Regions from separate parts of the Streptomyces sp. NPDC059003 genome, predicted to be linked through region 3. Evidence: riboswitches for the same ligand, from Rfam matches in the RefSeq annotation. Region 3 holds a riboswitch; each other region holds the start of a gene.
The links. A riboswitch is a leader RNA that binds a small molecule or an ion and turns the genes downstream of it on or off. The one in region 3 is predicted to bind cyclic di-AMP.
Positions count from the first base shown of each region.

Region 1 (9,536 bases), on a different contig from region 3:
GCGCCCGCGGCTATGTCACCAAGACCATCACCGGCACCGACCTGGTCGACTCGATCTTCCGCGTCCAGGAGGGCGACGCGGTGTTCTCGCCGCGCCTCGCCGGTTTCGTCCTGGACGCCTTCGCGTCGACGGACGCGGCGCCGGTCGACGAGGACCTGGACCGCCTCACGCAGCGCGAGCGCGAGGTCCTGCGCCTCATCGCCCGCGGCTACGCGTACAAGGAGATCGCCAAGCAGCTCTACATCTCCGTGAAGACGGTCGAGTCGCATGTGTCGGCGGTCCTGCGGAAGCTCCAGCTGTCGAACCGGCACGAGCTGACGCGGTGGGCGACGGCCCGCAGGCTGGTCTGACGCCACGACGGCGCCCCGACGTTCCGACGGCACCCCGACGTTCCGACGGCACCCCACCGCCCCGGCGTCACACCACCCGCGTGGCCCCCGCGAACGGCATCTGGTCGATGGGGGCCAGGCGGACCGGCGCGCTGGGGTTGGGGGCGTGGATCATCCGGCCGTTGCCGACGTAGAGGCCGACGTGGCTGATGCCGGAGTAGAAGAACACCAGGTCTCCCGGAGCGAGTTCGGCGCGTGACACGCGCTTGCCCGCGCCGATCTGGGCGTAGGTCGTGCGGGGGAGGGACACGCCCGCCGAGCGGTAGGCGGCCTGGATGAGGCCTGAGCAGTCGAAGGCGTTCGGCCCGGTGGCGCCCCACACATAGGGGCTGCCGAGCGCCTTGTAGGCGTACGAGACCGCCGCCGAGGCCCGCGAGTCGGGGGCGCCCACGGCACCCCCGCCTCCGTTCGCGCCGCTACGCTCCGCCGTGTCGCGGTCGCCGACGCGCGAGGCCCTGTTGGGGTCGCCCGCCCGCTCGCCCCCCTCGTCGGCGGCGAGGCGGGCCCGCTGGTCGGCGGTCAGCCGGTCGAGCAGCCGCTTGGCGTCGCCGAGCTTGCCGGTCACGGTCTTCTTGTGCTTCTTCAGGGCCGCCTGGCGGGCCTTGAGGTCGGCGAGCGTGTCGTCCGCCTCGGAGTGCAGCTGGTCGAGCTCGCGGAGCTGCTTGCGTACGTCGTTGACGGTGGCCGCCTGCCGGTGGCCCGCGCGGTCGGCGCGGCTCGCCCGGTCCAGGAACTCGTCGGGATCGGAGGAGAGCGCCACCTGGAGCGACGGGTCGATGGCGCCCGTGCGGTACTGGGCGGTGGCCAGGGAACCCAGGCCCTGGCGCGCGGAGTTGAGCCGCTCCGTCCTGCGGGCGGCCTCGTCGCGCAGGTCGCCGAGGGACCGCTCGGCCTCGTCGGCCTTCTCCTTGGCGCCGTTGTACTTCTCGGTGGCGACCTCCGCCTCGCGGTAGAGCTCGTCGACCTTGGCCTTCACCTCGCTGGGGGTGAGCCGCGGCTCGGCGTGCCCGGTGCCTTCGAAGGCGGTCGCCGTGGCGGCCGACGCGAGGGCGAGGGTGGCGGCGGTACGGGCGGTATGGCCGCTGAGCGAGCGCTGTTTGGGCTTGCGGTGCTCTGCCACGGAGGCTCCACGTCCTTCCACGGTGGCCCGATGCCGGTGGGGGGCCGGCGGTCCGGTACGTGTCCGGCGGCGCGCCGCACAGGGGGAGCGGAACGCCGCCGGACTTCTCGGCGGGGGCGGCCGGCTGCCGTCCGTGGTCCGGGCGGCGGTGGGGAGCCGGTCACCTGGTGGAGGACGCTAAACCTCTTCCTCGCCGGGCCGTGGCGCGATGCGCGGAAGTGGAAGGCGCGGGTCGACGGGTGAACGCGAGCGATCGGGCCGATGGCCACCCGGTGCCCGCTTCACCCGCTCCTGTGACCGATGTGGCGTTGGCGGCAGCCCTGCCCGGAGGGAGGTGATAGGGGCCCCGCTAGGCTCCGCCCCATGGACGTACTCATCCATCTCTTCGTCGGCCTGCACATCATCGGCATCGCCTCGCTCCTGGGCGGCTTCCTCACCCAGATGAAGGCGATGGGTGAGGGCACGGCCCGCTTCAGCCCCGCGATGCTGCACGGCGCGCTGACCATGCTGGTCACCGGCGTGGCCCTGGTGGGCCTCAACCAGGCCGACGACAACACGGTCAACAACGTCAAGATCGGCGTGAAGCTGGCCCTGCTGATCGTGATCCTCGCGCTCGTGTACGTGAAGCGCGACGAGGAGAAGGTGGACAAGGCGATGTTCGGCGCGGTCGGCGCGCTGACGACGGCGAACATCTTCATCGCCGTCCTGTGGACGTAGGCCCCGGCCACCTGACGTACGTGGGCCCGCACCCGGACCGGGGTGCGGGCCCACACGTCTATCGCCCCTCTACGTAGAGGGGCGTGTGGAGGGAGGGCGTGTACGGCCCCCTCTACGTAGAGGGTGGTTATGCGGGCCGCACCACGCTGTGGATCGGCATGTAGTAGATCGACTCGACGCGGACGTTCGCGCCCGGCTTCGGGGCGTGGATCATCTTGCCGTTGCCGATGTAGATCCCGACGTGGCTGATGTCGTCGTAGAAGAAGACCAGGTCGCCCCGCTTGGCGTTCGACGTCGACACCTTCGTGCCGGTCTTCACCTGGTCCCAGGTCGTCCGCGGCAGCGAGATCCCGGCGGTCTTCCACGCGGCCTGCGTGAGCCCGGAGCAGTCGTAGGAGTCGGGCCCGGTGGCGCCCCACACGTAGGGCTTGCCGATCTGCCGCTCGGCGAAGGAGATCACCTTCTCGGCCTTGGCGGCGTAGCTGCCGTCCGTGCTGCCCGAGCCCGAGCCCGAGCCGGATCCCGACCCGGACCCGGAGCCGCTGTCCGAGCCGGACCCCGTACCCGTACCCCCACCGGAGCCCTGGTCCTGGTCCTGATCCCGGCCCTGTTCCCGCTCCCGTTCCCGCTCGCGCTGCTCGGCCTCCTCGGCCTTCCGCTTGCGCTCCGCCTCCGCCTGCTTGCGCGCCAGCTCGGCGGCCTTGCGCCGGGCGGCCTCTTCCTTCCGCTTCTCGATCGCCGCGAGCCGCGCCTTCTCCTCGGCGGTCAGCTTCGACAGCAGGCCGCGGGCCTCGCTCAGCTTGGTCTGGACGGTCTGCTTGCTCGCCTTCAGGTCGTCGCGCGAGTCACCGAGCGTCTTCAGGCTCTTCGCGGCCTTCGCGCGCTGCTGGGTCGCCGCGACCTGCTGCGTCTGGTAGTCGTCGACGGCCTTCTTCTGGCGGCTCGTGAGCCGGTCCGCGAGGTGGTTCTGGTCGAAGAACCCCTTCGGGTCGTCGGCGAGCATCATCGCGGCCGTCTCGGAGACGGCGCCGGTGCGGTACTGCGCGGCCGCGAAGGAGCCGAGCTCCTGGCGGGCGTCGTTCAGCTTGTCCGTGCGCTCGGCCACGTCGTCCAGGAGGCGGTCGACCTTCTTGCGCTGCTTGTCGGTGCGCTCCTTGGCCGAGTTGTACTTCTGCGTGGCCACGCCCGCCTGGTGGTAGAGGTCGTCGACCTTCTTCTGGACCTCTTCGAGGGTCGGCTTCCCGGGCTCGGAGGGGGCGGACGGCGCGGCGTTCGCGCTCTGTGAGAGCAGGGCCACCGAGGTCAGGGCGGCCGTCGTGATGCCGAGGGCGGGGGTCGTGCGTATGAGCGCTGAGCGACTGCGCGGTTTGCGGTGCGACGCCAAGGTCGGCGACTCCTTCCGTGGACCGCCTACCGGGTTAGCTGTCGGGTTCGGGCGGGTGGTTCGGAAGGCTGCCCTACCGTCCCGTACGGCGTACGGGACCGATTCACCCCAGGATCATGGTGGGTCCCCGGCTCCGGGAGCGTCGGACGACGTGGAGGTCGGACAACGCGTCGGACTCGGCGGAGGCCACGCGTGACCGGCGGGGATCGCCGGTGGGGGACGTGCGGCCCGCGGAGCACGCTAGCCAACTCGTGTGGTGCCGGGGAAGGTTGATGTTCGATATGCCCGATACATTTTCGTGACTTTACGAAGCCCTTGGCGCGGCCCTGACGTGCTGTCGCGCTGCGTGACGGCGACGGGGCGGAGCGTGGATGGCCGGAACCCGGGGCGGGTTGTCAGTGGGTCCGCCTAGACTCGGGAGGCGATGAGCAGCCTCTTTGACGACAGCTTCCTGGCGGACCTCAAGCCCTCGCAGGCACATGAGGAGGAGCCCCCGCCGCCGCCCGAGGACAGCGCTCCGGAGCCCATTCCGGACGACTTGTTCGGCGGGAAGTTCGACGCGCCCCCGCCCGCGGACGCGTACTACCGGGACGGCGCCCCCCGCCCCGCGATCGACCCGGCGACCCTCCTGGACGGGCTGAACGAGAACCAGCGCGCGGCCGTCGTGCACGCGGGCTCCCCGCTGCTCATCGTCGCGGGCGCGGGATCCGGCAAGACCCGCGTCCTGACCCACCGCATCGCGTACCTCCTCGCCGAGCGCGGCGCGCACCCCGGCCAGATCCTCGCGATCACGTTCACGAACAAGGCCGCGGGCGAGATGAAGGAGCGCGTCGAGCAGCTCGTCGGCCCGCGCGCGGGCGCGATGTGGGTGTCGACGTTCCACAGCGCGTGCGTGCGCATCCTGCGCCGCGAGTACAAGAAGCTGGGCTTCACGTCCTCGTTCTCGATCTACGACGCCGCGGACTCCAAGCGCCTGATGGCCCTGGTCTGCCGTGACCTCGACCTGGACCCGAAGAAGTTCCCGCCGAAGTCCTTCAGCGCCAAGATCTCGAACCTGAAGAACGAGCTGATCGACGAGGAGGACTTCGCCGCCCAGGCCGCCGACGGCTTCGAGAAGACCCTCGCCCAGGCGTACGCGATGTACCAGTCGCGCCTGCGCGAGGCCAACGCCCTCGACTTCGACGACCTGATCATGACGACGGTCCACCTCCTGCGCGCCTTCCCGGACGTCGCCGAGCACTACCGCCGCCGCTTCCGCCACGTGATGGTCGACGAGTACCAGGACACGAACCACGCCCAGTACGCCCTGGTGCGCGAGCTGGTCGGCCCCTCCGGAGGCGAGGGCGACGACCCGGCCGAGCTGTGCGTCGTCGGTGACGCCGACCAGTCGATCTACGCCTTCCGCGGCGCCACCATCCGCAACATCCTCCAGTTCGAGGAGGACTACACGGACGCGACCACGATCCTCCTGGAGCAGAACTACCGCTCCACCCAGACGATCCTGACCGCCGCCAACGCGGTCATCGAGCGCAACGAGAGCCGCCGCCCGAAGAACCTGTGGACGAACGCGGGCGCGGGCGCCCGCATCACCGGGTACGTCGCGGACACCGAGCACGACGAGGCGCAGTTCGTCGCCGACGAGATCGACCGCCTCACGGACGCGGGCGACGCCAAGGCCGGCGACGTGGCGATCTTCTACCGGACGAACGCGCAGTCCCGTGTCTTCGAAGAGATCTTCATCCGCGTCGGCCTGCCCTACAAGGTCGTCGGTGGCGTCCGCTTCTACGAGCGCAAGGAGGTCCGCGACGTCCTCGCCTACCTGCGGGTCCTCGCCAACCCGGAGGACGCGGTCCCGCTGCGCCGCATCCTGAACGTGCCGAAGCGGGGCATCGGCGACCGCGCCGAAGCGATGATCGACGCGCTCGCGCTGCGCGAGAAGATCTCCTTCCCGCAGGCGCTGCGCCGCGTCGACGAGGCGTACGGCATGGCGGCCCGCTCGGCGAACGCCGTGAAGCGCTTCAACACGCTCATGGAGGAGCTGCGCACGGTCGTCGAGTCGGGCGCGGGCCCGGCGGTCGTCCTGGAGGCCGTCCTCGAACGGACCGGGTACCTGGCCGAGTTGCAGTCCTCCACGGACCCGCAGGACGAGACCCGCATCGAGAACCTCCAGGAGCTCGCCGCCGTGGCCCTGGAGTTCGAGCAGGACAGCGGCGCCGCCGCGGGCGCGGACGGTGCCGCCGAAGGGACGGAGACCGCGGAGACCGTGGAGGGTGCGGAGGCCGCGGAGGGCGCCGCTGCGACCGGGTCCCTCTCCGACTTCCTGGAGCGGGTCGCCCTCGTCGCCGACTCCGACCAGATCCCCGACGAGGAAGACGACGGCTCCGGCGTCATCACGCTCATGACGCTGCACACCGCCAAGGGCCTGGAGTTCCCCGTCGTCTTCCTCACGGGCATGGAGGACGGCGTGTTCCCGCACATGCGCGCCCTCGGCCAGACCAAGGAGCTGGAGGAGGAGCGCCGCCTGGCGTACGTCGGCATCACCCGCGCGCGGGAGCGGCTGTACCTGACGCGTGCCTCCATGCGCAGCGCCTGGGGCCAGCCGTCGTACAACCCGCCCTCGCGCTTCCTGGAGGAGATCCCCGAGGTCCATGTGGACTGGAAGCGGAAGGGCTCCGTCGGCGCGCCCGCGGCGTCCGGCCCCGCCGCCGGGGTGGCGTCCTCGCTGTCGTCGTCGCGGTCCCGCGCGGGCGGCGCGCAGGGCTTCGCCACGCGCCGGGCGGGCGAGAAGCCGGTGGTCGCGCTGGCCGTCGGCGACCGGGTCACGCACGACCAGTTCGGGCTCGGCACGGTGGTCGGCGTGAAGGGCTCGGGGGCGAACGCCGAGGCGTCGGTGGACTTCGGAGAGGGCAAGCCGAAGCGGCTGCTGCTGCGGTACGCGCCGGTCGAGAAGCTGTAGGCCGTCGGGGGAAGCTGCAACTTCGGTCACGGGGGCCGGAGTTGCAGCCGCCGCGAGGCGGGGGTTACGTCGGGTTGGGCCCGCAGGCTTACGTCGGGTCGAGCCCGTGGCTGCGCAGCCACGACAGGGGGTCTATCGCCGAGCCGCCCCCGGGGCGGACCTCGAAGTGCAGATGCGGACCCGTGGAGTTGCCGGAGTTCCCGGAGTAGGCGATGGTGTCGCCCGCCTTCACGGGACCGTTCGAGATCTTGTGCGTGGAGAGGTGGCAGTACCACGTCTCCGTGCCGTCCTTGGCGGTCACGATCGCCATGTTGCCGTAGGCGCTGTTCCACTTCGTGGACACGACGCCGTCGGTCGCGGCCATCACCGGCGTGCCGTACGACACCGGGAAGTCGATCCCGGAGTGCACGGACATCCAGTTGATGCCGGCCTGGCCGTAGTAAGCGCTCAGGCCGCGCTGCGTCACCGGCACCGCGAACTTCGGACGCAGCCGCTCCTTGCGGGCCGCCTCCGCGGCCGCCTTCTTCTGCGCGGCGTCCTTCGCGGCCTTGAGGTCGATACGTTCCTGCGTACGGCTCGCGCGGTCCTTGAAGTCGCCCACGTCGGCGGAGACGTTGGCGAGCTGGGTGTCGAGCTTGTTGTTGGCCGCGGACGGCTTCACCGCCGTCGCGTCCGGGGCCGATGCCCGCGTCTCCTTGTCGTCGTCGCCTCCGCCGAGGCCGCTCACCGACGCGGCGGCCACGCCCGCGACGCCCATCACGCAGGCCGACGGCACGGCGACGGTGAGCAGCGCGGAACGCTTGGCGGGGGAGCGGCGCGAACGGCCGCGGGTGCGGGACGCCGCGGTGCGCGACGAACGGGCACGGTCCGAGCGGTCCTGCCGGTCCGCCGGGGCGTGCTCGGGGGTGTGATCCGGGTTGTCGGCGCCCGCCTCGATGCCGCCGAGCTCGTCGGCGGGGGCGTCGTCGGCCGCGAACTCGTGCGCGTCGGGGCCGCCGTGGGCCGCTGCGCCGCTGTACGTCTCCTGAGGCGTGTTGTACGCCTCGGGGGTCGCCTCGTACGGATCGTGGGCGGCGCCGGAGTTCCACGCCGTGGCGTCGTACACGCCGCTGTCGAAGACCTGCGTGGTGGCCCACTGGCCGGTCGCCGCCTCGCCCGCCTGGCTCCAGGAGGAGGCGTCCCAGACCGCCGTGCTGTCGGGGCCGGGCTGCGACGGGATGTCCGCGAGCTGCTGGTATCCGTCGGTGCCCCACAGGGCCGTGTCGTGGCTGCCCGTGTCGTACGGCGACGGGGCGGCGTACGGGTCATGGCCGAGGGTCTGCTGGGCGCCCGTCGTCGTGGCCCACTGGCCGGTGTCGTGGCCGCCCGGCATGTCGCCGAAGAGCGGGTCGGACGCGAAGCCCCCGACGGGAGCGGCGAATCCGGAGCCGGACGTGTCGAAGACACCCGTGGCGTCATAGGCGCCCGGGGCGTTGAAGCCGGTGGCCGTGAAGGTGCCGGTGGCGTAGCCGTCGTACCCGGCGTAGCCGACGTGCTGTGCGCTCTGCTGGTCGTATGACCCGTAGGGCGCGTAGTCGGCGTCGGGCGCCGAGGCCGGGGCGGGGGTCCCCGACGGGTGACGGTCGTTCACCAACTTCTCTTTCGCCTCGACAGCATGGGGGGCTGGCAGAGCAGTGCCGCGACTGTACCCGGCGGTATGCGGGCGCGACAATCTTCGGCAGGTTCCGCGCTCGCAGGAAACGGGCATTCGGCCGTCTTTCGGCGGACTGTGGGCACAGGCTTGGCCTGGCGTTCGAGGATTGTTCGAGGCAGGCGGGGGTGCGCCGGTCCGGTGGCGGGCGTTCGGGGCGCGGTCGGGCCGCCGCCGGACCGCCCGTCACACGCCCGTCGCGCGCCCTTCGCTCCTGCCCGACCTCCTCAGGCGACCGTCAGACCGTCCGACGAAGCGGCGGTGTCGACCGCGGGATCCGCGAGGTCGAGTGCCTGCCGGATCGCCGCCGCCACCGCGGGGTGCACCGGCAGGGCGAGATGACCGATCCCGGAGACGCGGACGTTCTGCGCGATCAGGTCCGGATGGTCGACGCAGGCCGTCTCGACCGGGTCCATCAGCTGGTCGAGCTCGCTCCAGAAGCTCACGAACTGCGTACGGCAGCCCGGCGCGGGCGCGCGCAGCTCCTCGACGACGTCCGAACCCGGCCGCATCTGGCGGACGATCGGGTGCGCGTCCGCCAGCGGCGCGACCCGGGTGCCCGCGTGCGGCGTACCGAGCGTGACCAGCGTGCGGACGCGCGCGTCGCCGCCGAGCCGCTGCGCGTAGTAGCGGGCGATGAGTCCGCCGAGGCTGTGGCCGACGATGTCCACACGCGCGTGCCCCGTGCGCTCGCATATCTCCTCGATGTGGCGGCCGAGGAGCTCGGCGGCGGTGCGGACGTCGCACGTCAGCGGGGAGTAATTGAGCGACTCCACGTGCTGCCTGCCGTGCTGGGCGAGATTGCGGCGGAGCAGCACGAACACGGAGCGGTTGTCGATGAATCCGTGCAGGAGCAGGACCGGGGGCTTGTCCTGCGCGGGCAGCCGCGGGGCGTCCGGCGGTGGGGGCGGTGGGATGGTCCTTCGCTCCTGGATGATGCCCGAGGGGTACAGCAGGAGGTGCCCGGCGAGGATCGCGAACTCGAGCGCGGTCGCCTTCAGGAGCGCGAGTGGCAGCCCGGCCAGTCTCGCGGGCAGCAGCGCGCTGCAGCGACGAAAGGGCTGGACTCCAGTGACCGTCATGTCGACCTCCCGGTCGGCACGCGGGCAGACACCTCTGTCCCCCGTGTGCCCCTCATGGGAAGCCGTGGACTGACGGACCACGGTGCGTCGCCCCCGTGGGCGACGCACCGCCACCACCGCGCTGTGCGGCTGACAGCACGGTGGTGCGGCGACCTCGCAGCGGCTCCCCTCGTGCGGCCCCCTCCGCGGCCCGGGTGC
Region 1 is NZ_JBHYJH010000075.1:23,373-32,908, forward strand. Features, by position in the region: gene ACFWZ5_RS24750 (LuxR C-terminal-related transcriptional regulator) at 1-350, shown strand, start outside; gene ACFWZ5_RS24755 (NlpC/P60 family protein) at 418-1,509, opposite strand; gene ACFWZ5_RS24760 (hypothetical protein) at 1,873-2,226, shown strand; gene ACFWZ5_RS24765 (NlpC/P60 family protein) at 2,354-3,610, opposite strand; cyclic di-AMP (ydaO/yuaA leader) riboswitch at 3,618-3,765, opposite strand; gene pcrA (DNA helicase PcrA) at 4,035-6,566, shown strand; gene ACFWZ5_RS24775 (peptidoglycan DD-metalloendopeptidase family protein) at 6,655-8,196, opposite strand; gene ACFWZ5_RS24780 (esterase/lipase family protein) at 8,484-9,338, opposite strand.
Region 1: it holds a riboswitch for cyclic di-AMP, as region 3 does, so the genes downstream of both, ACFWZ5_RS24765 (NlpC/P60 family protein) here and ACFWZ5_RS19090 (M23 family metallopeptidase) in region 3, are expected to answer to the same signal.

Region 2 (9,536 bases), on a different contig from region 3:
TATCGGCGGCCAGGACATCGCCGCGGGCGACCCCGTACTCGTCGTGCTCGCCGCCGCCGACCGCGACCCCGACCGCTTCCCCGACCCCGACCTCCTGGACCTGGCGCGCCGCGACAACCAGCACCTCGGCTACGGCCACGGCATCCACTACTGCCTGGGCGCGCCGCTGGCCCGCCTGGAGGGCCAGGCCGCGCTCGCGACCCTGCTGCGCCGCCTGCCCGATCTGCAACTCGCGGTGGATCCGGCCGAGTTGAGGTGGCGCGGCGGGCTCATCATGCGCGGCCTGCGTACGCTGCCGGTGGAGTTCACGCCGGTACGCCGCTGACGTGGAGTCCGGTGGGTGAAGGGCCCGCGCCGGGGGCCCGGCTGACGTGTCGTCACAGCTGTGACTTTTACGTGATCTGTGCTGCATCGACTTGTGACTGACGTTCGACTGCGGCTACGTTCACGACGGCTCGGCACCTTTATGGCACCACGTGCCGCAGCTGTCCTGTCGTCGCTCGAAAGGCACCTGCATGCTCTCCGGCCAAGGCCGTCACCGCCGTCCCCGCCAGGCCCCGGCGATCGTCGTCGCGGCGGGCGTCACCGGCTCGGCGCTCGCCCTCCCGCTGCTCGGCGCGACCGGCGCGCACGCCGCGGACGCCCAGACGTGGGACCGGGTCGCGGACTGCGAGAGCGGCGGCGCCTGGAGCTCGAACGAGGGCAACGGGTACTACGGCGGCCTGCAGTTGTCGCAGGACACCTGGGAGAGCTACGGCGGCCTCGCCTACGCGCCGAGCGCGGACCAGGCGAGCCGCTCCCAGCAGATCGCGATCGGCGAGAAGGTCCTCGCCGACCGGGGCCCCGACGCCTGGCCGAACTGCGCCCCCACCGCGGGCCTCGCCAAGGGCGGCGAGAAGGCCGACGTCGACCCGGGCCTCCCGGCCGCGCCCACCAAGCCCGCCGACCCGTCGGACGACGGCAAGGACAGTAAGGACGGCAAGGACGCCTCCAAGGGCAAGGGCGACGCCAAGGGCAAGGACAAGGGCGACGCCGAGGACGCCGACGGTTCCGCCGACGCGCGAGACAAGAATCACGACTCGGACACCGAGGGCACCGAGGACACCGGTGCCGATAAGGGAGATGCCGGCGCCGACGACCGCGACGGCAAGGGCACCGGCAAGCACCGCAAGCCCGCGGACGGCGACGAGGCCGACAAGGGCGGCAAGGGCGAGAAGGGCGGCAAGGGCGACCCGGCCGGGGAGAGCGACTCCTCGGAGCAGTCGGACCCCGGTGACCCGTCCGACCCCGCCGACCCCTCGGCCCCCGAAGGCTCCACGGAGCCCTCGGACGGCTCCGGGCCCGCCGACGGCGCCTCCGGCCGCCACCGCGGCCCCGGCGCCGACGAGTCGGCCCCCGGGGAGCCCGGCGAGGGCGCGGGCGGCGGCCGGCACGCCTCGCGCGGGGAGTCCCGTGACGCGGGTGACGCGAGGGGCGCCGACGGCACGTACACGGTCCGCTCCGGCGACAACCTCTCAACCATCGCCGACCACCACGACCTTGACGGCGGCTGGTCCTCCCTCTACGCCGGCAACAAGAAGACCGTGGGCTCCGACCCGGACCTCATCCTCCCCGGTCAGCGGCTCGCGCTGAGCGAGAAGGCGGCCGCGGAGAAGGCGGAGAAGGCCGGGAAGTAGGCCCGCCGAGCCGACAGTTGGCGGACGAGTTCGCCGTGAATGTCCGGTTTAAAGACGGTGAGAGGCAAGTGAGAGATGGGTCTCAGAAGCCCTGATCGTCTTTGAAATTCCGGCGATTGCCTGTCTACGGTCATGACCGCTCGCCACAGCGGGCCCCGCCGGTCGGTACGCCGAATCCTGCCAACGGCCGGACGGGAACAGTCGTCGCTTCGAGCGCCGAAGGCAGGAGCGGGGGACCCAAGGTAAGTGCCGGGCCCGGACGTTGGGCGGCCGTGCGAGACGCGGCCCGCGCGACGTACGGAGATGGCTTGGGGTGAAGCCGCGCGCTAGGACGCGCGGCCGGGCACTCACCCGCCCGAACCCGACAGCTCACCTCGCAGGCGTCGGTGAGGGGATCACTCCATGCTGCGTTCCGGCAAGGGCAAGCACCGCCGTCCGACCAAGCTCGACAAGGCCACCCGTGCCGCCACCGTCGTCGGTGTCACCGGCGCCGCCGTGGCCGCGCCGCTGATGGCCGCCGGCACCGCCAACGCCGCCACCGCCTCCGAGTGGGACCGCGTCGCCCAGTGCGAGTCCGGCGGCAACTGGTCCATCAACACCGGCAACGGCTACTACGGCGGCCTGCAGTTCTCCGCCTCCACCTGGGCCGCGTACGGCGGCACGCAGTACGCGCCGACGGCCGACAAGGCCTCCAAGGCGCAGCAGATCGCCATCGGCCAGAAGGTCCTCGCGGGCCAGGGCAAGGGCGCCTGGCCGAGCTGTGGCGTGGGCCTGTCCAGCACCCCGTACGGCGGTGGCGGCAGCACCCAGCAGCCGCAGCAGAACCAGCAGCAGCACCAGCAGCGCCCGCAGCAGCAGGCCCAGCCGCAGCAGCAGAGCCAGCAGCAGACGCAGCCGCAGCAGCAGGCCAAGCCGCAGCCGCGCCCGCAGCAGGCCGCGCCGCAGACCGAGACCAAGAAGACCGTCCAGACCCCGACCGGCAAGGTCGTGAAGAAGGGCGACGGCGAGTACAAGGTCGAGTCCGGCGACACCCTCTCCAAGATCGCCGAGGAGCACGACGTCAAGGGCGGCTGGCAGAAGCTGTACCAGCTGAACGACGACATCGTCACCGACGCCGACTTCATCTACCCGGGCCAGCAGCTGCACCTCAGCTGAGACTGACCCACCCGCCCCGTCCCCACGGGCCCCACCGCCCCGGTGCGCGCACCCCCCGCCGCACCGGGGCGGTATCTTTTGGTTGCGCAGCATTTTGTTCCGCAATAAAACTTTTCAGGCAGACTGATACCCCTGGCCCCGTCCAGGGGCTGGGCGGTCGGCTGGCCGATGTCCCGGAGCCGGTTAGGCTCGTGTCGCAGGGGCCAGCGCGGCCCCCAGTACCACCGCGTACCCCGCGTCACATCCCAGAAGGAGATGCTCGTGCCGTCCATCGACGTCGTCGTAGCCCGGGAAATCCTGGACTCCCGAGGCAATCCCACGGTCGAGGTCGAGGTCGGCCTCGACGACGGGTCCACCGGCCGTGCCGCCGTCCCGTCCGGCGCCTCCACCGGCGCCTTCGAGGCCATCGAACTGCGTGACGGAGACGCCAACCGCTACGGCGGCAAGGGCGTCGAGAAGGCCGTCCTCGCCGTGATCGAGCAGATCGGCCCGGAGCTCGTCGGCTACGACGCCACCGAGCAGCGCCTCATCGACCAGGCCATGTTCGACCTGGACGCCACCGACAACAAGGGCTCCCTCGGCGCCAACGCCATCCTCGGCGTCTCCCTCGCCGTGGCCCACGCCGCCTCCGAGGCCAGCGACCTGCCGCTGTTCCGCTACCTGGGCGGCCCGAACGCGCACCTGCTCCCGGTGCCGATGATGAACATCCTGAACGGCGGGTCCCACGCGGACTCCAACGTCGACATCCAGGAGTTCATGATCGCCCCGATCGGCGCGGAGTCCTTCTCCGAGGCCCTGCGCTGGGGCGCCGAGGTCTACCACACCCTCAAGAAGGTCCTGAAGGCCAAGGGCCTGTCCACCGGCCTCGGCGACGAGGGCGGCTTCGCCCCGAACCTGGAGTCGAACCGCGCCGCCCTCGACCTCATCGTCGAGGCCATCAAGCAGGCCGGCTACGTCCCCGGCCAGCAGATCGCCCTGGCGCTCGACGTCGCCGCGTCCGAGTTCTACAAGGACGGCAAGTACGAGTTCGAGGGCAAGTCCCGCTCGGCCGCCGAGATGACCGAGTACTACGAGGAGCTCGTCTCCGCGTACCCGCTCGTCTCCATCGAGGACCCGCTGTTCGAGGACGACTGGGCCGGCTGGAAGATCATCACCGACCGCCTCGGCGACAAGGTGCAGATCGTCGGCGACGACCTGTTCGTCACCAACCCGGAGCGCCTCCAGCGCGGCATCGACGAGGGCTCCGCCAACGCCCTCCTGGTCAAGGTCAACCAGATCGGCTCCCTGACCGAGACCCTCGACGCCGTCGAGCTCGCCCAGCGCAACGGCTTCAAGTGCATGATGTCCCACCGCTCCGGCGAGACCGAGGACGTCACCATCGCCGACCTCGCCGTCGCGGTGAACTGCGGCCAGATCAAGACCGGCGCCCCGGCCCGCTCGGACCGCGTCGCCAAGTACAACCAGCTCCTGCGCATCGAGGAGATCCTCGACGACGCCGCGGTGTACGCGGGCCGCTCGGCCTTCCCGCGCTTCAAGGGCTGAGCCGCTTCCACGGCTGAGGCCTAGCCAGTCGTACGTACGTCCCCGTACTCGGTCCCGTACCGTGTGCGGGGACGTACGCACGTACTGGGGAGGCGGGACATGGCCGTGAAGAACCGCGACCGGTTCTCCACCGCGACGAAGCTGCGGCTGCTCGGCGAGCAGACCGCGGAGCGCGTGTACCGCTCCCAGACCAAGCGCCAGGCCCGCCGCTCCCGGCTCACCGGCCGCGCGGCGCTGCTCGTGCTGGTGGTCTGCTCGCTCGTCGTGGCGCTCGCCTATCCGATACGGCAGTACGTCTCGCAGCGCGCCGAGATCGCCGACCAGCGCCAGAGGCAGGCCGAGCACCGCGAGAACGTCGAGCGCCTGCGCGACGAGAAGGCCCGCTGGCAGGACGACGCGTACGCGGAGCAGCGCATCCGCGACCGGCTGCACTACGTGATGCCCGGCGAGACCGGCTTCACGGTGATCGACCCCGAGGCCGCCGACCGCCACCGCACCGACGAGGGCGGCGCCGACCGGCCCTGGTACTCGAACGTCTGGGACGGCGTCGACAAGGCGGACCGGCCCGACGACAACTGACCCACCCGCTCCGAACGGACCGAAAGACAGGCATGGAAACGCCCCCGCCCCAGACCGAGCCCACCGCGCCCACGGACGCCGATGTCGAGGCCTTCAAGCAGCAGCTCGGGCGGCCCCCGCGCGGTCTGCGGGCGATCGCGCACCGCTGTCCGTGCGGGCAGCCCGACGTCGTCGAGACCGCGCCCCGGCTCCCGGACGGCACGCCGTTCCCGACCACGTACTACCTGACGTGCCCGCGCGCCGCCTCCGCGATCGGCACGCTGGAGGCCAACGGGGTCATGAAGGAGATGACGGAGCGGCTCGCCACCGACCCGGAGCTCGCCGCCGCCTACCGGGCCGCGCACGAGGACTACATCGCCCGGCGCGACGCCATCGAGGTCCTCGCGGGCTTCCCGAGCGCGGGCGGCATGCCCGACCGCGTGAAGTGCCTGCACGTCCTGGTCGCGCACTCGCTGGCCGCGGGCCCGGGTGTGAACCCGCTGGGCGACGAGGCCATCGCGATGCTGCCCGAGTGGTGGCGCAAGGGCGCCTGCGTGACGTCCGACCCGGTCACCCAGGAGGACGTCCTGGCGCTCGGCGCGAACGGCGGCGGGTTCTTCGGCCCCGGCGCCGACGAGGACGCCGACGGCGGCACGGAAGGCGAGGGCGCGAAGTGACCCGCGTGGCCGCCATCGACTGCGGCACGAACTCGATCCGCCTGCTCGTGGCCGACGCCGACCCCGAGACGGGCGAGCTCGTCGACCTGGACCGCCGCATGGAGATCGTCCGGCTCGGGCAGGGCGTGGACCGGACGGGCCGCCTCGCCCCCGAGGCGCTCGCGCGGACCTTCGCGGCCTGCCGCCAGTACGCCGAGGTCATCAAGGAGCACGGCGCCGAGCGCGTCCGCTTCGTGGCGACCTCCGCGTCCCGCGACGCCGAGAACCGCGACGAGTTCGTCCGCGGCGTCCTCGACATCCTCGGCGTCGAGCCGGAGGTCATCAGCGGCGACCAGGAGGCGGAGTTCTCCTTCACGGGCGCCACCAAGGAACTCCAGGGGCGCGCCGACCTCCAGACGCCGTACCTGGTGGTGGACCTCGGCGGCGGCTCCACCGAGTTCGTCGTCGGCTCCGACCGCGTGCGCGCGGCCCGCTCCGTGGACGTGGGCTGCGTCCGGATGACCGAGCGCCATCTGGTGCGGGGCGGCGTCGTCACCGACCCGCCCACCGCCGAGCAGATCGCCGCGATCCGCGCCGACGTCGAGGCCGCCCTGGACCTCGCAGAGGAGACGGTGCCGCTGCGCGAGGCGCGCACGCTCGTCGGCCTCGCGGGCACCGTCACCACGGTGGCGGCGATCGCGCTCGGCCTCGACACCTACGACTGGACCGCGATCCACCACGCGCGCATTCCGTACGAGCAGGTCAGCGAGGTCGTCGACCGGCTCGTGCACGCGACGCACGCCGAGCGCGCGGCGATCCCCGTGATGCACCCGGGCCGGGTCGACGTGATCGCGGCGGGCGCCCTCGTGCTGCTCGCGATCATGGACAGGATCGGGGCGCGCGAGGTCGTCGTGAGCGAGCACGACATCCTCGACGGGATCGGCTGGTCCGTCGCCTGAGCGGGGCGGACGGCTTGTGAGCGGCCGCCGGGGCGCTTCGGGGGCCCGGCGGCGACCCCCCGGGAGGAAAGTTCGTGAAGTTCTTCACAAGGAAAACGGCCCTGTTGGGCGTGGTTCTGAGGACCTAGGACCCTGAAAGCGTGGTTCCGAAGGCGCGGGGTGGATCCGCCGAGCGCTTCGATGGTGTTACGGGGGTGTGAACCGGCGACTGGTTCACCGCCGCCCGGGGCCCGGAGTGGCTGTTCAGGAGGGGTTGACAACGAGTCCGGTGACTCAGTGGTTCCCCTGAGGCGCCATGACCTCCGTCACGTGGGCGGCGAAGTGTAGCAGAGGCCCCTGGCAACCTTGTGAAGGGGCGCACGAGCGACCCCTGGGGAGGGGGTGGATACTCGATGGCATGAGCACCACGGAGCGTCCCAGGATCCTCGTAGTAGGCGGTGGGTACGTAGGCCTGTACGCAGCTCGACGCATTCTCAAGAAGATGCGCTACGGCGAGGCGACCGTCACGGTCGTCGACCCGCGCTCGTACATGACGTACCAGCCCTTCCTCCCCGAAGCCGCCGCCGGCAGCATCTCGCCCCGGCACGTCGTCGTCCCGCTGCGACGCGTGCTGCCGAAGGCCGAAGTGCTGACCGGTCGCGTCACGACCATCGACCAGGACCGCAAGGTCGCCACGATCGCGCCGCTCGTCGGCGAGGCGTACGAGCTGCCGTTCGACTACCTGGTCATCGCGATGGGCGCGGTCTCCCGCACCTTCCCGATCCCCGGCCTCGCCGAGCAGGGCATCGGCATGAAGGGCATCGAGGAGGCCATCGGCCTGCGCAACCACGTGCTCGAGCAGCTCGACAAGGCCGACTCCACGACCGACGAGGAGGTCCGCCGCAAGGCGCTGACCTTCGTCTTCGTCGGCGGTGGCTTCGCCGGCGCCGAGACCATCGGCGAGGTCGAGGACATGGCGCGCGACGCGGCCAAGTACTACAACAGCGTCTCGCGCGAGGACATGCGCTTCATCCTCGTCGACGCCGCCGACAAGATCCTGCCCGAGGTCGGCCCGAAGCTCGGCCAGTACGGCAAGGAGCACCTGGAGGGCCGCGGGGTCGAGGTCTACCTCTCCACCTCCATGGACTCCTGCGTCGACGGCCACGTCGTGCTGAAGAACGGCCTCGAGGTCGACTCCAACACCATCGTGTGGACCGCGGGCGTCAAGCCGAACCCGGCGCTCGCCCGCTTCGGCCTCCCGCTCGGCCCGCGCGGCCACGTCGACACCCAGACGACCCTCCAGGTACAGGGCACCGACTACATCTGGGCCGCGGGCGACAACGCCCAGGTCCCGGACCTCGTCGGCCGCAAGGCGGGCAACGAGAACGCCTGGTGCCCGCCGAACGCGCAGCACGCCCTGCGCCAGGCCAAGGTCCTCGGCGACAACGTGATCTCCGGCATGCGGGGCTTCCCGCAGAAGGACTACAGCCACGCCAACAAGGGTGCGGTCGCCGGTCTCGGCCTGCACAAGGGCGTCGCGATGATCGTCATGGGCAAGATGAAGATCAAGCTCAAGGGCCGTCTCGCCTGGTACATGCACCGCGCGTACCACGGCATGGCGATGCCGACGTTCAACCGCAAGATCCGTGTCTTCGCGGACTGGACGCTCGGCATGTTCCTCAAGCGCGAGGTCGTCTCCCTCGGTGCGATGGAGACTCCGCGTGAGGAGTTCTACGAGGCCGCCAAGCCCGCCCCCAAGGCGGCGGCGCCCGTCGAGGCGGAGAAGGCCAAGGCCTCCTAGGCTCCGGCTGATCGTCTGTACTGCGTTACTGCGTTACCGAGTACTGACCCGAAGGGTCCCCGCTATCCGTGGTGCGGGGGCCCTTCGGGTTTTTTGTGGGCTGCTGGCGGCCCGGCACCGCCGGGGGCGTTGTCCGTGGTCGCTCGCCGTCGCGGCGGGAATGAATCTGCCCTCCGCTTCCTAGTTGTTACGTACATGTATTTTGCATATTCGTAACGCGGCAACGGGACTGCGCTCGCGCTCTGTTGGTGTTTACGTGGTGTTGAACCGTTCCGGGAAGTCCCGTCCACGGAGGTGTGCGCCATGCAGGACGCCGCGTCGCGGCTGAAGAACCTTGCCGAGCAGCTGCTGGGAGCTCAGCTGCCGGTTCGTATCCGCGCCTGGGACGGCTCGGAAGCCGGCCCGCCGGACGCGCCCACACTCGTCGTACGCCATCGCCGTGCCCTGCGCCACCTGATGTGGAAACCGGGGGAGCTGGGGCTCGCCCGCGCCTGGGTGGCGGGGGACCTCGACGTCGAGGGGGATCTGTACGCGGCGCTCGACCTGCTCGCCGAGTTCATCTGGGAGCGCGGCGACGACGCGCCGGGCCTCGTCGAGTCGCTGCGGGACCCGAAGGTCCGCGCCGCCGCCCGCCCGCTGCTCGCGTTCGCCGCGCCCTTCGTGCCGCCGCCCGTGCCGCGCGAGGAGATGCGCAGGCACGGCAGGCTGCACCTGCACACCAAGGGCAGCGACAAGCAGGCCATCAGCCACCACTACGACGTGGGCAACGACTTCTACGAGCTGGTGCTCGGCCCGTCGATGGTCTACTCGTGCGCGTACTGGGAGTCCCCCGACGCCACCCTCGAGGACGCCCAGCGCGACAAGCTCGGACTCATCGCCCGCAAGCTCGACCTGAAGCCCGGCATGCGCCTCCTCGACGTCGGCTGCGGCTGGGGCTCCATGGCGATCCACGCGGCGCGCGAGCACGGCGTGAGCGTCGTCGGCGTGACGCTCTCGCAGGAGCAGGCCGCGTACGCGCGCAAGCGCATCGCGCAGGAGGGCCTGACCGACCGCGTCGAGATCCGCGTCCAGGACTACCGGGACGTCCGCGACGGGCCGTACGACGCGATCTCGTCCATCGGCATGGCCGAACACGTCGGCGCCGAGCGGTACCTGGAGTACGCCGCCGACCTGTACGCCCTCCTGAAGCCGGGCGGGCGCCTGCTCAACC
Region 2 is NZ_JBHYJH010000101.1:1,050-10,585, forward strand. Features, by position in the region: gene ACFWZ5_RS29405 (cytochrome P450) at 1-325, shown strand, start outside; gene ACFWZ5_RS29410 (transglycosylase family protein) at 516-1,676, shown strand; cyclic di-AMP (ydaO/yuaA leader) riboswitch at 1,881-2,074, shown strand; gene ACFWZ5_RS29415 (transglycosylase family protein) at 2,079-2,831, shown strand; gene eno (phosphopyruvate hydratase) at 3,087-4,373, shown strand; gene ACFWZ5_RS29425 (septum formation initiator family protein) at 4,473-4,952, shown strand; gene ACFWZ5_RS29430 (DUF501 domain-containing protein) at 4,985-5,608, shown strand; gene ACFWZ5_RS29435 (exopolyphosphatase) at 5,605-6,546, shown strand; gene ACFWZ5_RS29440 (NAD(P)/FAD-dependent oxidoreductase) at 6,944-8,326, shown strand; gene ACFWZ5_RS29445 (class I SAM-dependent methyltransferase) at 8,630-9,536, shown strand, end outside.
Region 2: it holds a riboswitch for cyclic di-AMP, as region 3 does, so the genes downstream of both, ACFWZ5_RS29415 (transglycosylase family protein) here and ACFWZ5_RS19090 (M23 family metallopeptidase) in region 3, are expected to answer to the same signal.

Region 3 (9,536 bases):
GCGGAACTCGCTGCGGCGGCGCACCACGTCGAAGCGGTGGTCGAGATAGACCTCAAGGAGCTCCTTGAGGCCGAGCGTGAGGGGCTGGCCGTCGACCAGCGCCACGTTGTTGATGCCGAAGGACTCCTCCATCGGCGTCAGTTTGTACAGCTGCTCCAGGACGGCCTCCGGGACGAAGCCGTTCTTGATCTCGATGACCAGGCGCAGGCCGTGCTCGCGGCCGGTGAGGTCCTTGACGTCGGCGATGCCCTGGAGCTTCTTCGAACCGACCAGGTCCTTGATCTTGGCGATCACCTTCTCGGGGCCGACCGTGAAGGGCAGTTCGGTGACGACGAGGCCCTTGCGGCGGGCCGTCACGTTCTCCACGGAGACCGTCGCGCGGGTCCTGAAGGTGCCCCGGCCCGATTCGTACGCGTCCTTGATGCCGGACAGGCCGACGATCCTGCCGCCCGTGGGCAGGTCGGGCCCCGGGACGAACTTCATGAGCGTCTCGAGGTCGGCGCCCGGGTGCTTGATCAGGTGGCGGGCGGCCGCGATGACCTCGCCCAGGTTGTGCGGCGGCATGTTCGTCGCCATGCCGACCGCGATGCCCGACGAGCCGTTCACCAGGAGGTTCGGATACGCCGCCGGGAGGGCGACCGGCTCCATCTCCTGGCCGTCGTAGTTCGGCGTGAAGTCGACCGTGTCCTCGTCGATCGACTCCGTCATCAGGGAGGTGGCGTCCGCCATGCGGCATTCCGTGTACCGCATGGCCGCGGGCGGGTCGTCGTTGCCCAGCGAGCCGAAGTTGCCGTGGCCGTCGACCATGGGCAGGCGCATGGAGAAGGGCTGCGCCATGCGGACCAGGGCGTCGTAGATCGACGCGTCGCCGTGGGGGTGCAGCTTGCCCATGACCTCGCCGACGACGCGGGCGCACTTGACGTACCCGCGCTCGGGGCGCAGGCCCATCTCGTTCATCTGGTAGACGATGCGGCGCTGCACCGGCTTCATGCCGTCGCGGGCGTCGGGCAGGGCGCGGGAGTAGATGACCGAGTAGGCGTACTCGAGGAAGGAGCCCTGCATTTCGTCCACGACGTCGATGTCGAGGATCTTCTCCTCGAAGGCAGCGCCGTCGTCGGGTCGCGGGGTCTTCGTGCTGCGGCGGGCCATCGCTGCTGCGGCTCCTTCACCAACAAGTGCGGGATCTGACGCCGACCATTGTGGACTGTCCCACTGACAACGCCGACCACGACCCGGGCCCGGACGCGCCGCAACCAGGCGGTCGGCCGCCCCGGAGCACGCTCCGGAGCGGTCTGAGGAGCGGTCTCCGGGGCGGCCTCCCGGAGCAAGGGGAGTACAGGGATCGCGATCACCCACCGCACCCGCGGATGACCCTCGGCGACCTCGCGTCCCGCCCCGGCACCCCAGCGCCCCGCCCCGGCACCCGCGCGCCCCACCTCGCCGAACCCGTTCCCCACCTCGCCGAACCCGTACCCAACGACGATCACCCCCCGATCGGCACGCGATCACGCCGACGGCGAACGCCGACTACGCCGAGGGCGGAGCGGGAACTTCGCCAGGTGTCAGCACGCTTGCTTACAGTGGCAGGACTGGCAGCACATATCGAGGATTTCGCGATCGAATCGAAGGGACGTACATGCCCATGGGTCACACGGCCACAGCCGAAGCCGGCTCCGGCGGCCTGACAGCGACCGAGCACCGGCTGGCCAACGGCCTGCGCGTGGTGCTCTCCGAGGACCACCTGACCCCGGTCGCCGCGGTCTGCCTCTGGTACGACGTGGGTTCGCGCCACGAAGTCCAGGGCCGCACCGGCCTGGCCCACCTCTTCGAGCACCTGATGTTCCAGGGCTCGCAGCAGGTGCACGGCAACGGCCACTTCGAGCTGGTGCAGGGAGCGGGCGGCTCGCTGAACGGCACGACCAGCTTCGAGCGCACCAACTACTTCGAGACGATGCCCGCGCACCAGCTGGAGCTCGCCCTCTGGCTGGAGGCCGACCGCATGGGCTCCCTCCTGTCGGCACTCGACGAGGAGTCCATGGAGAACCAGCGGGACGTGGTGAAGAACGAGCGCCGCCAGCGCTACGACAACGTTCCGTACGGCACGGCGTTCGAGAAGCTCACCGCCCTGTCGTACCCGGAGGGCCACCCCTACCACCACACGCCCATCGGCTCCATGGCCGACCTGGACGCCGCCACCCTCGAGGACGCCCGGAACTTCTTCCGCACGTACTACGCGCCCAACAACGCGGTCCTCTCCGTAGTGGGCGACATCGACCCGGAGCAGACGCGCGCCTGGATCGAGAAGTACTTCGGCTCCATCCCGTCGCACGACGGCAAGCAGCCCCCGCGGGACGGCGCGCTGCCCGAGCGCATCGGCGAGGAGCTGCGCGAGGTCGTGGAGGAGGACGTCCCGGCCCGTGCCCTGATGGCCGCCTACCGCCTCCCCGAGGACGGCACGCGCGCGTGCGACGCCGCCGACCTGGCGCTCACGGTGCTCGGCAGCGGCGAGTCCTCCCGGCTCTACAACCGCCTGGTGCGCCGTGACCGCACGGCGGTGACCGCGGGCTTCGGCCTGCTCCGGCTCGCCGGGGCGCCCTCGCTCGGCTGGCTCGACGTGAAGACCTCCGGTGACGTCGAGGTCCCCGTCATCGAGGCCGCCGTCGACGAGGAGCTCGCCCGGTTCGCCGAGGAGGGCCCGACCCCCGAGGAAATGGAGCGGGCCCAGGCACAGTTGGAGCGCGAGTGGCTGGACCGCCTCGGCACGGTCGCGGGCCGCGCCGACGAACTGTGCCGGTTCGCCGTTCTGTTCGGCGACCCCCAGCTCGCCCTGACCGCCGTCCAGCGCGTCCTCGACGTCACCGCTGCGGAGGTCCAGGAAGTCGCCAAGGCGCGCCTGCGCCCGGACAACCGCGCGGTGCTCGTGTACGAGCCCGTCGCGGCCGAGGACGACGCCCCTGAAGACGCGGCCCCCCAGGACGCCATCCCCGGCACCGCCGCCGACGAGACCGACCAGGAAGAGGAGGCGGCGAAGTGACCGCGGCTGAGACGTCTGTGACGATGCAGTTCCACCCGCAGCCCCAGGCGGGCGCCGCCAAGCCCTGGGCCTTCCCGGCCCCCGAGCGCGGCGCCCTGGACAACGGCCTGACGGTGCTGCGCTGCCACCGCCCCGGTCAGCAGCTGGTAGCCGTCGAGATCCACCTGGACGCGCCCCTGGACGCCGAGCCGCAGGGCCTCGACGGCGTCGCCACCATCATGGCGAGGGCGTTCTCCGAAGGCACCGACAAGCACTCCGCGGAGGAGTTCGCCGCCGAGCTGGACCGCTGCGGCGCCACGCTCGACGCGCACGCGGACCACCCGGGCGTCCGCGTCTCCCTCGAAGTGCCCGTCTCCCGGCTGCCGAAGGCGCTCGGCCTGCTCGCCGACGCCCTGCGCGCGCCCGCCTTCGCCGACAGCGAGATCGAGCGCCTCGTGGCCAACCGCCTGGACGAGATCCCGCACGAGACCGCCAACCCCGCCCGCCGTGCCGCCAAGGAGCTCGCCAAGCAGCTCTTCCCGGCGTCGGCCCGCATGTCGCGGCCCCGCCAGGGCACGGAGGAGACGGTCGCCGCCATCGACTCCGCGGCCGTACGCGCGTTCTACGAGAAGCACGTGCGCCCCGCCGCGGCCACCGCGGTCGTGGTCGGCGACCTCACCGGCACCGACCTGGACGCCGTCCTCGCCGACACCCTCGGCGCCTGGACGGGCGGCACTGCCGAGCCCCGCCCGGTGCCCCCGGTGACCGCCGACGACACGGGCCGCGTCGTCATCGTGGACCGCCCCGGCGCCGTCCAGACGCAGCTGCTCATCGGCCGCGTCGGCGCGGACCGGCACGCGCGCGTGTGGCCCGCCCAGGTTCTCGGCACGTACTGCCTGGGCGGCACCCTCACCTCGCGCCTGGACCGCGTCCTGCGCGAGGAGAAGGGGTACACGTACGGCGTCCGCGCGTTCAGCCAGGTGCTGCGCTCCGCCCCGGACGGCTCCGGGTCCGCGATGCTCGCCATCAGCGGCTCCGTGGACACGCCGAACACGGGCCCGGCGCTCGACGACCTGTGGAAGGTGCTCCGCACCCTCGCCGCGGAGGGCCTCACGGACCCCGAGCGCGACGTCGCCGTGCAGAACCTGGTGGGCGTCGCCCCGCTGAAGTACGAGACGGCCGCCGCGGTCGCCGCCACGCTCGCCGACCAGGTCGAGCAGCACCTGCCGGACGACTTCCAGGCGCACCTGTACCGGCAGTTGGCCGAGACCGGCACCGTAGAGGCCACCGCGGCCGTCGTCAGCGCCTTCCCGAGCGACCGCCTGGTGACGGTGCTCGTGGGGGACGCGGCGCAGATCGAGGAGCCCGTGAAGGCGCTCGGCATCGGCGAAGTGACGGTCGTCACCGGCTGATTGCGGCAGCCAGGCCAGCCCGGCCAGCCAGGGGCGGCCCGGCCCGGCCCAGCCAGGGTCGGCGGCCGCGCGGACAAACCGGTAGCAACGCCACGTAACACAAGGGACCCCGGAGGCTCAGGAAGCCCCCGGGGTCCCTGCATGCTGCCATATGTCCGAATTGGCAGGGAGGTTGGGTGTCTGCCCTGTGGCGTGCGCTACAAAAGGCGTGATCCGTTTGTCGATTGAAAGATGAGCCGTTTAGCGTCGACCAGGCTGTCCGTCAGGCAGTACGCCGCGTCCGCGGCACCGGACAGTCATCGCCGAGTCCCCGTACGGCGCGAGCCAGGGGAGCCGGGGACCCACATCCGTCCCCTGGGGTGAATCGGACCCCTTGCCGCAAGGTGAGGAGCCCGTAGGAGACCTTCCTGCTCCGAACCCGTCAGCTAACCCGGTAGGCGAGAAGGAAGGAAAGGACCAGCCGCTTCATGGCGCTCATCCGCCCGACCGGCAAGCACCGCCGCCCGAGCCGCATCTCGCGCACCACTGCCAACGCCGCCGGCGTCGCCGCGCTCACCACCACCGGCGTCATCTCGGGCCTGGCCGCTCCGGCGCTCGCCGCCGACACCTCCGCCGAGCACACGAACACCGGCCTCACCCAGGCCATCTCCGTCGGCGACTCCCTCGCCAGCGAGGTCGACGCGCAGGCCGCCGCGCAGAAGCAGGCCGCCGCCGAGGCCGCCGCGCAGCAGAAGGCCGAGGACGCGGCCCGCCAGAAGGCCGCCGAGCAGAAGCGCAAGGCGGAGGCCGCCGCGAAGGAGAAGGCCAAGAAGGAGCGCGAGGCCAAGGCGGCGAAGGAGGCCAAGGAGCGGGCCCGTGAGCGCGCCGCCCGCGACGCCGAGCGCAAGCGCCTGAACGCCTACGTGGCGCCGGTCGACGGCTCGTACGTCTCCACCTCCTACAAGGCGGGCGGCGGCATGTGGTCCTCCGGCAGCCACACCGGCATCGACTTCCACGCCGCGTCCGGCACCTCGGTCCACGCCGTCGGTGCGGGCACCGTCGTCGAGGCGGGCTGGGGCGGCGCCTACGGCAACAACGTCGTGATCAAGATGAACGACGGCACGTACACGCAGTACGGCCACATGTCGTCCCTCAGTGTCACCGTCGGCCAGACCGTGACCCCGGGCCAGCAGATCGGCCTCTCCGGCTCCACCGGCAACTCCTCCGGACCGCACCTCCACTTCGAGGCCCGCACCGGCGCCGACTACGGCTCGGACATCGACCCCGTCGCGTACCTGCGCGCCCACGGCGTCAGCGTCTGACCCACGGCGTCAGCGCCTGACCCGCGGCACTCCGCGTCCGACCCGCAGCACTCCGCGAAGGCCCCGGCTCACCCGAGCCGGGGCTTTCGGCGTACGCAGACCCTTGGCCAAAAGATATCCATGGATTCCGACGCACCGTCGGAAAATCCGGCCGCCTGCAATAGAGTTCAGGGAGCCATCGTCCATGGAGTTGTCGCACGTACGTCATTAGGCGCGTCGCACGACGCGTTTCGCGGGCATTGAGGGAATTAACGCGGAGGTCCGTCATGCGCATTCCCGCGCACTCGGTATGCACAGCCATCCGGGACGACATCGTCTCCGGTGTCTACGAACGCGGCACGCGCCTCACCGAAGAACTGCTCGCCCGCCGCTACGGCGTCTCCCGCGTCCCCGTGCGCGAGGCCCTGCGCACCCTGGAGGCGGAGGGCTTCGTGGTCACGCGCAGGCACGCGGGCGCGTGCGTCGCCGAGCCCACCGAGCAGGAGGCCGCCGACCTCCTGGAGGTCCGGGCGCTCCTGGAGCCGCTGGCCGCCGCACGCGCCGCGCAGCGCCGCACGGAGGCCCATCTGAAGGTCCTGCGCGGCCTCGTACGGCTCGGCCAGGAGCGCGCGAGGCGCGGCGGCACCGAGGACCTGCGCTCGCTCGACGGCTGGTTCCACGAGACGCTCGCGCAGGCGTCCACCAGCCCCGGCCTCATCGCCCTGCTCACCCAGCTGCGCCACAAGATCGCGTGGATGTACGTCACGGACGTCCCGGCCGCGCCCATGGAGACCTGGAACGGCCACGCCGCGGTCGTCGACGCCGTCGCCCGCGGTGACGCGGACCGCGCGCGGGCGCTCACGGTCCTGCACGCCGAGCGCGCGGCGGCCGCGCAGCGGCTGCGCACCGGGCGTGTGAGGGGTTCGCAACGTGCCGTAAACAAAGTGCGCGTACGGAATTAACGCAGGCGCCGTATACAAAGAGCGGGGAATTTCGGACCGGCGACTTGCGGCTCGCGCGCAAACTCCCTTTTTGTGGGTGTCCCGCCGCCTCGCCGGTAATTGGGCCTGCTTTCCTGTGCCGGGGTCGGGGCTCGTCAAACACGTCCATCCCGCAAACGCGTACACCCCGCAAACACGTACACCCGAAAACGCAACGGAGCCGCGTGGGCCGCCCGGAAGGGGCCCACGCGGCTCCGCCGCACGGTGTCCGACAGCGTCAGACGGTCTCCGGAAGCTCCTCGAGCCCCTCCGCGACCAGCTTCGCCAGGCGGTCGAGGGCGGCGTCCGCACCCTCGGCGTCCGAAGCGAGCACGATCTCCTCGCCGCCCTGCGCGCCCAGGCCGAGCACCGCGAGCATGGAGCCGGCGTTCACGGGGTTGCCGCCGGCCTTGGCGATGGTCACGGGGACGCCCGCGGCCGTGGCCGCACGGACGAAGATGGAGGCGGGCCGGGCGTGGAGGCCCTCGGCCCAGCCGACGTTGACGCGGCGCTCAGCCATGTGTTGCTGCCCTTCCAGGTGTCTCACACTTGTCTAGACCAGTGTCTCATGCCGACCCGGGTGCTCCCGCCGGACGCCACGGACGCGCCCGCCGCACACCAGGGACGCGCCCGCCGCTACACCAGGGACGCGCGCGCCGGGACGCCACGAACGCTCCGCGGGCCGCCCCGGACGCCGCCCGCTCTCCTCCTACATTGCCCCGGCCCCCGCGGCCTCGCGACCCGTACCCTGGCCCCATGCAGACCCCGCCGGACCAGCACGCGTACCCCTCGCACTGGGAGGCCGACGTGGTGCTGCGCGACGGCGGCACCGCCAGGATCAGGCCCATCACGGCCGACGACGCCGACCGGCTCGTCAGCTTCTTCGAGCAGGTATCGGACGAGTCGAAGTACTACCGCTTCTTCGCCCCCTACCCCCGCCTGTCCGCCAAGGACGTCCACCGCTTCACCCACCACGACTACGTGGACCGCGTGGGCCTCGCCGCCACCGTGGGCGGCGAATTCATCGCGACCGTGCGCTACGACCGCATCGACGAGCACGGCCGCCCCGCCCCCGCCCCCGCGGACGAGGCCGAGGTCGCCTTCCTGGTCCAGGACGCCCACCAGGGCCGCGGCGTGGCCTCCGCCCTCCTCGAACACATCGCGGCCGTCGCCCGGGAACGCGACATCCGCCGCTTCGCCGCCGAAGTGCTGCCCGCCAACACCAAAATGGTGAAGGTCTTCACGGACGCCGGATACCAGCAGCAGCGCAGCTTCGAGGACGGCGTCGTCCGCCTCGAACTCGACCTGGAGCCCACCGACCGCTCCCTCGCCGTCCAGCGCGCCCGCGAACAGCGCGCCGAGGCCCGCTCCGTCCAACGCCTCCTCGCCCCCGGCTCGGTCGCCGTCATCGGCGCGGGCCGCGCCGAGAGCGGCGTCGGCCGCGGCATCCTGCGCAACCTCATCGGCGCGGGCTTCACGGGCCGCCTGCACGCCGTCAACGCCGCCCTCCCCGACGGCGCCGAAGAGACCGAGACCGGCCTGGACGGCGTGCCCGCACACCGCTCCGTGGGCGACATCACCGAGCCGGTCGACCTCGCCGTCGTCGCCGTGGCCGCCGACCGGGTGCCGCAGGCCGTCGCCGACTGCGGCGAACACGGCGTCCAAGGCCTCGTGGTCATCTCCGCCGGATACGCCGAGAGCGGCGCCGAAGGCCGCGAACGACAGCGCGCGCTCGTCCGCCAGGCCCGGTCCTACGGCATGCGCCTGATCGGCCCGAACGCCTTCGGCGTCATCAACACCGCGCCCGACGTGCGGCTCAACGCCTCCCTCGCGCCCGCGCTGCCCGCCCCCGGACGCATCGGCCTGTTCACCCAGTCCGGCGCCATCGGCATCGCGCTCCTGTCCCGCCTGCACCGGCGCGGCGCGGGCCTTTCGACCTGCGTCAGCGCGGGCAACCGCGCCGACGTGTCGGGCAACGACGTCCTCCAGTACTGGTACGACGACCCCGACACCGACGTCGCCCTCATGTACCTCGAATCCATCGGCAACCCCCGTAAATTCACCCGCCTCGCCCGCCGCACCGCCGCCGTGAAGCCGCTCGTCGTCGTCCAGGGCGCCCGGCACAGCGGCATCGCCCCCACCGGCCACGCGGGCGCCGCGACCCGCCTCCCGCACGCCACCGTCTCCGCCCTGCTCCGCCAGGCCGGAGTGATCCGCGTCGACACCGTCACCGAACTCGTCGACGCCGGCCTGCTGCTCGCCGGACAGCCGCTGCCCGCAGGACCCCGCATCGCCGTCCTCGGCAACTCCGAGTCCCTCGGCCTGCTCACGTACGACGCCTGCGTCGCCGAAGGACTGCGCCCGCTGCCGCCGCGCGACCTGACCACCGCCGCCACCCCGGACGACTTCCGCGCCGCCCTGGGCGCCGCCCTCGCCGACGACGGCTGCGACGCCGTCGTCGTCACCGTCATCCCCTCCCTCGGCGAATCGAGCCGCCAGGGCGAGGGCGAGTCCCTGGCCGCCGCACTGCGCTCCGCCGCGTCCTGCTGCCCCACCAAACCGGTCGTCGTCGTCCACGTGGAGCTCGGCGGCCTCGCCGAAGCCCTCTCCGCCGCCGCAAGCACCGGCCCCCACGCCGCACCGCCCCCGGACACCGCACCCCTGGACACCGCGCCCCCGGAGACGGCACCCCCGGACACCGTGCCGCCGAACCCCGCGCCCCCGGAGACAGCACTCCCGGACACCGCGCTCCCCGACCCCGCCGCGCCCCCGGACACCGCACCCCCGGACCAGGAAACGGAACCCCCCGACCCCTACCGCATCCCCGCCTACCCCGCCCCCGAACGGGCCG
Region 3 is NZ_JBHYJH010000049.1:24,992-34,527, reverse strand. Features, by position in the region: gene ACFWZ5_RS19105 (DNA topoisomerase (ATP-hydrolyzing) subunit A) at 1-1,149, opposite strand, end outside; gene ACFWZ5_RS19100 (M16 family metallopeptidase) at 1,637-3,034, shown strand; gene ACFWZ5_RS19095 (M16 family metallopeptidase) at 3,058-4,425, shown strand; cyclic di-AMP (ydaO/yuaA leader) riboswitch at 4,716-4,880, shown strand; gene ACFWZ5_RS19090 (M23 family metallopeptidase) at 4,893-5,726, shown strand; gene ACFWZ5_RS19085 (GntR family transcriptional regulator) at 5,993-6,667, shown strand; gene ACFWZ5_RS19080 (HPr family phosphocarrier protein) at 6,924-7,205, opposite strand; gene ACFWZ5_RS19075 (GNAT family N-acetyltransferase) at 7,442-9,536, shown strand, end outside.